2 regions of the Asaia sp. As-1742 genome follow, and region 2 is predicted to be linked to the other one. Evidence: riboswitches for the same ligand, from Rfam matches in the RefSeq annotation. Region 2 holds a riboswitch; the other holds the start of a gene.

What was found. A riboswitch is a leader RNA that binds a small molecule or an ion and turns the genes downstream of it on or off. The one in region 2 is predicted to bind cobalamin.
Region 1: another riboswitch for cobalamin. It lies ahead of F3J08_RS11085 (TonB-dependent siderophore receptor); the one in region 2 lies ahead of F3J08_RS03840 (HoxN/HupN/NixA family nickel/cobalt transporter).

The regions. Positions count from the first base shown of each region.
Region 1 covers NZ_VWWA01000006.1:121,616-126,190, reverse strand. The annotation lists gene F3J08_RS11085 (TonB-dependent siderophore receptor) at 500-2,731, opposite strand; cobalamin riboswitch at 2,818-3,022, opposite strand; gene F3J08_RS11080 (phosphocholine-specific phospholipase C) at 3,264-4,575, opposite strand, start outside.
Region 2 covers NZ_VWWA01000002.1:249,266-253,840, reverse strand. The annotation lists gene F3J08_RS03845 (TonB-dependent receptor domain-containing protein) at 1-1,122, shown strand, start outside; gene F3J08_RS03840 (HoxN/HupN/NixA family nickel/cobalt transporter) at 1,185-2,219, opposite strand; cobalamin riboswitch at 2,373-2,588, opposite strand; gene F3J08_RS03835 (NAD-dependent succinate-semialdehyde dehydrogenase) at 2,789-4,159, shown strand; gene F3J08_RS03830 (SDR family oxidoreductase) at 4,365-4,575, shown strand, end outside.

The sequences.
Region 1 (4,575 bases), on a different contig from region 2:
AGAGGCGTATTGGAACTGTGGCCTGACGCGCGGGCACTTACATGGATATTTGAGCGCACTATAACTGTTTCTTACACCTTGATGTATTAATTCTTGACGCTTGTGACTATGCACGGAACTGCTGGTGTTCGCACAACGGGCTGTGAACTATCCGAGGCATTTTATGCTCAGGGCTCTTTTGATCGATGCAAGCAAGCATGGGCTCACGTGCTGTCAGGGTGAACGCAACTCGCCATGTCACGTGACTCTGTTGATCAGCCGCATCGCTGATCCCTCCAACCATATCCTGCCAGTTTGCCGGATGATTTTGCGCTCCTTCGTTCCGCACCGCTCACAATATTGCCTCGATCTTTCTCGTCGGCCCTTACTTTGAGCGATACTTATCCGTGGTATCAGCTTCTGTCCCAATAAGGGTTGACGCGCCGCGCCTCTCTACCACCTCTTGGGGAAGCGTGCACCCGGCATAGGGAGGGGGGCGTAATCACCCCCCCCATCGTTCTCACAGTGCGGCCTGCATGCTGATCGTGAATGAGCGCGGCGCGCCGATCAGGACCTCGCTTGGATAGCTGGTGTCCGCCCATTGCACGTAATGCTTGTTGGCAAGATTATCGATCCGGCCATACAGGGTGATCCCCCTATAGACATGCCAGCCAGCAAACACGTTCACAAGAGCATAGTCCTTGAGCGTAAGGGTGTTTGCATAGTCCCCCTTGCGTGCCGAGACGTAACGCATGCCCGCACCCAGATCGAGCGGCAGGTCGAAGACGTTCGACCATACGCCCCATAGATTGGCCGTTACCGCCGAAACGTCCGGAACCTGATTGCCGCTCGCATCGGTCGAGGCATTCGGGAAGAACGTGCCGTAACGGGCATAGGTATAGGCCACGTTCCCCGAGACGCTCCAGTGCCGGTCAATGCGCCAATCGGCCTGCCACTCCATACCGCGCGATTTCTGGCTGCCTACTGTCGAGACACTGTCCTGTCCGGTCTGGACGAGCACTCTCGTCCGACGGATATCGTAGAAGGACAGGGTTGTGACGAGCCGTCCCGAGAGAGCACTGGCCTTGAGCCCAATCTCTCCCTGACGTGAGTGACTCAATCGGGAGAATTGCCCTCGATTGGCAAGGAAGAGATTGGAGCCCGGTGGGTCTTCAGCCGTGGTATAAACCCCATACAGGCTCAGATTGGGCAGCAGGTCGAAGACCGGACCTATGCGGAAATTGGCCGGATTGTAATGCCCCTTGAAGCTGGTGGACGCATTGAACTGGCCATTCTGGTTGAAGTTCTGCCTGTCGAGCGAAAGCCAGTCATATCTGAACCCTCCCACCAGCCGCAGCCTGTCGGTGATCGAGAGGGTATCCTCAAGAAAGAGGCCCGCGTCGATCATGGTCGTGGGAGATTTACGGTAGGGATACTCCCCGGCAAATGACCCGAGTGCGCCACCTTCAGGGCTCGTCAATGAGACGCTGTCGGCATAATCCGCATCGGGAAAGCCGCGATTGCGGATGAAGCGAATGTAGTAGGCATCTCCGCCAATCACGAGGCGATTGCGTAACCCGAACAGGGGATAATCGAAACGGGCATCGACGCTGTCTCCAAGCTGATGCTGGTTCTGATAGACATAGAAACGATCGCGGCCGATCCGGCCGGGCGTGATTGCCTGTCCGCTCGCATTAGTGGCGCCGGGTGACGCGACATAACTGTAGGTCTCGGCATTGTCCCAGCGACGTTTGGCATACAGGAAATAGGCCTTGTCATGCAGTGAGACATGGTCGCTGGCAGCCCAGTCCAGATGCAGCGTCGGCGTCGCATCGACGGAGCTCGCCCGCGGGTTGGCTACATTGTAGTTGCGCCATAGCGAGGCTCGGCTGATGACGAGGCCCTGAGTTGAATGGAGTAGCCCACCAGCTGCGTCATTTACAGCAGAGCCCGGTACGAGCGGCGCTCCGTAATAGGTTGAGAGATTATCGGTCAGGTAATCAACAGTAATACGTGCCGTGAACTTCGTGTCCGGATGCCACAGAAGCGTGGTGGTCCAGTCATTGCTGCGCGGGTTGGCGCCTTTGACATAGCCATCAGACGAGGTCCGGCTGAAATCGCTTCGTATCGCCAGGGTACGGGTGAGGGGCACTGACCCGCCAATGCCTGCATTCCAGCTATTGAAGCTCCCGTAGGAGAGCAGGGCGTTGGCACGCACATGATCCATGTCCGGCGTACGCGTGCGCATATCCACAGTACCGCCGACGGCACCCTGGCCATAAAGAACGGAGGAGGGGCCTTTCAGGATCTCGACCGCCTCGAGATTGAAGGCGTTGAGTGGCCGGTTCACCATGGTCGTGGGACCGAAATAGAAGCCGTCGCGCAGGATCAGCACCTGGTTGCCGCTGAAACCACGCATCATGAGCTGGGCCGGATTGCCGGGCGAGCCACCGGAGGTCACACCCGGTGCGAAATCGGCAGCATCTTCGGCATGCACATAGCCGCGCTGCGAGATGATCTTCTGATCGATAATCGAGATCGAGGCCGGATTATGCTGGAGGCTGAGTCCGAGCCGACCGCCTATGGCTGGGCGTGCCTTGAGGCCGGTACTCTCACCATGAGCCGTAATGTACTCGTCGTTGCTGCCTTGCTCCTGAGCGAGGGCAGCAGGTGAAAGCGGCAGAAGGCCAAGTGCAGGCGCGAGAGAGATGCCGGTGAGAAGACAAGCCCTGAGTGAGCGCATGGGGCGCATGATATGTGTTCTATCCCGTGTTCACGTCACTACGATGGGCAGTGTTTCCCCTGCCACCTGCAGGACACCCCGCCCGCCGGTTCTCGTCCGTGACCCCGTGTGATGGCAGGTCTCCTGACTTGTGCGTCATGATGTGCGAACTGGCCTTCCCGGGGGGATAGTCCCAGTGGCTGAACCCTTGGCGGGTCCACGTTCGCACACTCTTCACCTACAGTTGCGGGGGCAGTCATGGCGTTCGACCATGTTCCCTTTTCATCCCGTCTCCGGGACACCATCGGATCGGACCCTAGCTTTACAACTCGTGCTGTCAATGCTGCGTGGGTCCTGGTCTATAGTTTGGCTTTTCCTTGCGTCTATTTTGCGACAGCGCTGAGGGCCTTGGGTGCGCAGGCGTGCGACGGCACAGACGTGCTCCACGCGCTGGGGAGCGAGAGGGTCACGCCTTGAAGAGGTTCTGTTTCTATCCAGGCGACTATCGCTGTGTCGCCCCCGCCACGCATTACGCACGTCGTTTTCCTGATGAGACAGGCTTTCAGGCCGGGTTCCCACGCCCGAAATGCGGGTCCGACCGGCTGGGCGATCCGTTTTCGACATGACCCGCGAGAGAGAGAACAAGCTTGCCCGAACGGGTGACGCAATCGGCGTGGTACCAGTGGTCACTCGCGGCAACCGGTATGGTGTGTTGCAAAATTTGCCCCGGTTGTAAGGAAAGGTCCTGTCGCTGCCCGGTGTAGTGATCGATGAGCAAGAGCACGACGGGCTCGTTTGCACCGGTCCCCTGTCCCGCGCAGTTTAAGGACAGCTGCAGGCTGCTCCCGTTCGCCTGTGACGTCAGGCCGATGCGGCTCTCGGGATCATGGAGACGGTAGAACCCGTTCGGCCCGTATATCTCGACCGTGCCTGAGGCAGCACAGTGGAACACAGCCGTTGTCTTGCCTGCAACGGTCAGATGTTGGCTTGCCTCACCCGTCTGACGGATACGAAAAGCCACACCCTGCTCAGCCGTGTTGGCAAAGACCAGTTTCGTCGGCGCATCGGCGTGGCTTGTGACGGCGAAGCGATAAGGCAGAGCCCGGCTCGGACGCTGACCCGCCTCCTGCAGGGGCAGGCTGCCATGTTCCGGTACGAGCGGGGGAGGGTGTGCACAGGAAATTCGTGTCTGGGGCAGATACGCGCTCGTGTCAGGAAGAGCCACGGACCACTTCGCATCAGGCTTGCTGAAATCGAAGGCAGAGGTCAGATCGCCGCAAACCGCACGCCGCCAAGGTGTGATGGTCGGGCAGGGAACATTGAACCGCTGCTCCAGAAACCGGATGACCGACGTATGGTCGAACACCTGAGAATTGACCCACCCGCCTTTCGTCCAGGGCGAGATGATCAGGGCGGGTACGCGGGGCCCGAGGCCGACCGGCTCGCCGTGAAAGGCCTCACCGTCCGGAAGCTGGCCAGTCGCTATTTGCGATGAGGGAACGGGCGGCGGTACATGGTCGAAAAACCCGTCATTCTCATCGTAATTCAGAATGAAAACGGTCTTGGCCCATGTGTCGGGATGTCGAACGAAAATGTCGATCAGCTTGGAAATCAGATGCTCGCCAAAGCCGGGCGGCGCTTCGGGATGCTCCGACAGGGCCGCCGGTGGGACGATCCACGACACCTGAGGCAGCGTTCCATCGACAATGTCCTTCTCGAAGGCCTCCAGCAGGTAGCGCCCTTCCAGTTCGTGCATGTTCTCCTTGTTTGAGCCCGGAACGACCGCGCGCGCCTGACGATATCGCCAGTCCTGCTTGTCGAGATTACGGAACTGCCTGAAGGAGGCGAGGGGATTGTCGCCAAAATTGTCGTAT
Region 2 (4,575 bases):
GATATCCCCCTGATCTCACCGGCAATGCACCTCCCGGGTGCCTATCATCTCTCCCTGACAGCCAATGGACGCGTAACCTATAACAGTATCACCGGCACCTACTGGACCTATATGACCGGTGCGGCCTGGTGGCCCACACGTGATATCGGTCTGAGCGGCAATTACGCTGTATCGGTGCGCAATCCAGCCATCGGCGAACTCTACTCCCCTCAATCCTCAACCTATCAGAACGGTGTCGATCCCTGTTCCGATACAGGCCTTGCGTCTGGCCCCAACCCGGCCCTGCGAGCCGCCAATTGCGCACGCGCCGGACTGCCTCAGAATTTTGTCTCGAACTTCAATTCCTACGGCGTCGAAGGTACAGCCGGAGGGAACCGGAATCTTTCCAATGAACGTTCCAAAAGCTATACGGGCAGCCTTGAATTCAGGCCGCATTTCATACGCGGGTTCGATGTCAAAGCCTCATTCGTGGATGTCAGGGTTTCTGATGCCATCACCTATCTGAGCGCCAATGACCTGCTCAATGCTTGTTACGACACCGGCATCTACCCGAATAATCGCTTCTGCTCGACATTCACCCGGGATTCATCTGGCCAGATTTCCTCTTTCCGCTCCGGCTATTACAATATCGCCAGCTACGAGACCCAGGCCCTTCAGACGACGATAGAGTACAACACCCCCCTCTCCCGTCTGGGTCTGCCTGAGGGCTCGGGGGCAATCGACCTTCGGGGCAACTACGTGCATTACGTCAAGAGCACGCGCAATTATGCCGGAAGCACCTATCTGCTTTCGGGTGATATCGCCGCGCCCAATGACAATTTCACGCTTAACACCACGTGGATACGCGGCCCTTTCAACGCCCAGTGGCAGACCATCTGGTATGGCCCGAGCCTCGTGGCCCTTCAGGTACCGACCACGCGCTTCGAGGGCAACAAACGCCCGGCCTTCGCCTATTTTAATCTCTCACTCGACTATGCCGTAACCGAGCATTTCTCAACCAGCTTCGTGGTGAACAACATCACCGACGCCCTGCCACGCGATGCAGGCATCTATAGCGTAGGACGTTATTATGAGGCGCTTATTGGTCGCGCCTTTCAGATGCGCATTGGCGCCCATTTCTGAACGGAACGCCCGTGGCCGGTTGTGGTCTCGGCTGCTGGTGTGGCGAGACCATGAGTTCTTCGTCAGTTTTTGCGCCGTGCATCGACCCGGCTGAAAATCAGGGACAGCATCCAGGCCAGCACGAACAGCCCGATCACGATAAACCCGATCTGGTTGAAACTGTCGCTGACAGAGGCCACCATGCCCCAGAACCATCCTTCAAAACCGATCTGGTCACCCAGCAGGCGAAGCGTCTCGATACTGCCAATCCCGACAGCCACGATCACCGAGATCAGGGTAATGATGATGTTATAGCGCAGCTTGCGCAACGGATCGACAAAGGCCCAGCGATAGGCCCCAAGCATGAGAACCCCATCTGCCGTATCGACAAGGGCCATGCCCGCAGCGAACAGGGCAGGAAAGATCATGATCGCCGCAACCGAAACACCCCGGCTCGCCTGCGAGGCAGACAGCCCCAGAAGCGAAACCTCTGTCGCGGTATCGAAGCCGAGGCCGAACAGAAAGCCAAGCAGCACCATATGCCAGCTGCGCGAGACCAGTCTGAACAGCGGATAAAGAAGGCGCGACAGCACTCCGCCCCGGTTCAGAAGTGCTTCTGGGTCGACCTCCTCAATCGCCCCGCCTGCCCGTATGTGACGCCAGGCGCGCCAGGCGCCGCGCAGGACAATGAAATTCGTGATGGCCAGGGCAAACAGGAAGCCCGCCGAGACAAGCGTGCTGGCAATGCCACCGATATCACGCCACGCGCCAAAACGATCCTGCATCGCCTGTGACAGCAACGCCGTACCCAGCGCCGCCAGCACAACAATCAGGGAATGGCCGATGGCAAACCAGAACCCTGTCAGCAGCGGCTGACGCCCCATCTGGATGAACTTGCGTGTCACGTTGTCAATCGAGGCGATATGATCGGCATCGACAGCATGACGCAGGCCAAAACCATAAGCCAGCAGGGCATTGCCAAGCAGCAAGGGCCGATCGCGAAACATCACGAAGGTCCAGACCCAGAGCGCCATATTGGCCATAAGCAGACCAATCCCCAGCAGGGAAATGCGCCAGCGCAGCGACGGCGGAGACACCGGCAAGGTTTCAGCGCTCATCTCTGGCTCCCTCTGTGCCCGATCAAAGATCCCCGATGAGAACTCAATGCAGGCCTGACAGCATTTCGTGCACGTCGCGGCACGTCAGAAGGCAGGGTAAACTCGTTCACGAGAAGGGCTCTCCGCAACAACCGGATCATCCCGTCCGGTCTGGCCGTCAGACATGACAAGGGCAGGTCTCCTGGCTCACGGTTCATCGCTCCCCTGCCCCTTCCCGGATGACCTGCACCCAGTGGTTCCGGCAGGGCGCTCACCGCTCACAGTTGCGGGGACAGCTGCCGCCTCGTGCCCGATCCTTTCAGGATCAGCCAGCCCGTCCGACATTCCCTTTTCACTCACTCGCGCAAGACCCTCGACGGGCTCGACCCTACCGTTTCAACCAGGCGAAAGCCAGCATTCAACGGCCTTTATGCGAGTGTCTCTTCCATGCCCAAACCGTGCGTTTCAGGGGTTGCCCGACCGATATTGCTACTCCATCGAGGGAAACCATGCGCCTTTCCAGGCATTTGTTGGACCGTGACTTTGGTTCGGCCATGCGTCGGACATCAGATAAACGGGAGCAGAAAACGATGAGCGCCTATCGTACGATCAACCCCGCCACAGGCAAAACCGAGCGCGAGTTCGACCTTCACACCAAGGCACAGGCCTTTGAAAAGCTCGAGGCTGCCCATGAATTCTACAGAAGTGACTGGCGTCACCGCAGCTTTGCCGAGCGCAAGGCCATCATCAGCAAGGCGGCGCAGATCCTTGAGCAAAACAAGGAAAAATACGCCCGACTGATTTCCATCGAAATGGGCAAGGTTCTGCCTGAGGCCATCGCCGAGACCGAACTTTCTGCGAAGATCCTCGCCTATTACGCCGAAAACGCCGAGAAATTCCTAGCCCCGCGTGAGATCCCTGTCTCGGAAGGTCGTGCGACGGTTCTGAGCCAGTCTCTGGGTGTCATCTACTGCGTTGAACCCTGGAACTTCCCTTACTACCAGCTTGCACGCGTGGCAGGTCCCAACCTGATGGCCGGCAATGTCGTGCTCGCCAAACATGCACCGGGTGTGCCGCAATGCGCCCTCGCCTTCGAGGCGCTGTTCCTCGAAGCCGGGGCACCCAAAGGAGCCTGGACCAATCTGTTCATCGACAATGATGTGTCGGAAGAACTGATTGCGCGCCCTGAAGTGCGTGGCGTGGCCCTGACCGGCAGTGAGCGTGCAGGCAGTGCTGTCGCCGCACAGGCTGGCAAGGCCCTGAAAAAGACCACGCTCGAACTCGGCGGCTCCGATCCGTTCATCGTGCTCGACGATGCCAATCTCGATGAGGTCATCCCCCGTGCCGTGGCAGGGCGCATGTCCAATAACGGTCAGGTTTGCACCGCCGCCAAGCGTATGATCGTTCATGAATCATTGGCCGACGAATTCGTGCGTCGTCTCTCCGACGCCTTGGCCGAATTCCGCTATGGTGATCCGCTGGAACAGGGCGTCACTCACGGCCCGATGAGCAGCGAAAACGCCATGAAGCTCGCACTGAGCCAGGTCGAAAAGGCAGTGGATCACGGGGCAAAGCTCGTCACCGGCGGCAAGAGGCTCGACCGCGAGGGCTTTTTCATGCAGGCGGCCCTGCTGACGCATGTCACCAAGGATAACCCGATTTTCTACGAAGAGATCTTTGGTCCCGCCGCCATTGTCTACCCGGTGGCCGATGACGATGCCGCTATCGCGCTTGCCAATGACTCTCCGTTCGGTCTGGGAGGTTCCGTTCATACGGCTTCGGTCGAGCGTGGTCGCAAGCTTGCCGAGCGCATTGAGACCGGCATGGTGTTCATCAATGATGTGACGGGCACCGCTCCGGAACTGCCGTTTGGCGGGGTCAAAAATTCCGGCTATGGCCGCGAGCTTTCCTCCAACGGGATCGAGGAATTCGTCAATCACAAGCTGATCCGTTCAGCCTGATGAAAACCGGCCTGTCACGATCGTCCAGCTGATCCGTGACAGGCCCTCAGGATGCCCTGTGCAAGGCCTTACGAAAGCCCATTCCTGACCTCATGAGCGCCGCGACACGCTTTGCCATGAAACTAGACCTCACGTTTTCGCGATGAATAGGGTGCAACGCGCAGCCTGTGGCAATTGACCGCTGCCCGGAAAACGGAGCCTCACCATGACCGATTACGCAAAGCCCCCCTTCGATACCCCTCTTCAGGATCGCATCCCCGGTCAGACCAAAGCCATGACGCCCCTCCCCGATCATGGTGAGGAGAGCTACGAGGGCTCAGGTCGTCTCACGGGCAAGATTGCCCTCATTACAGGTGGCGATTCAGGCATAGGTCGTGCAGTCGCCATCGGATTTGCGCGCGAAGGCGCCGACATCG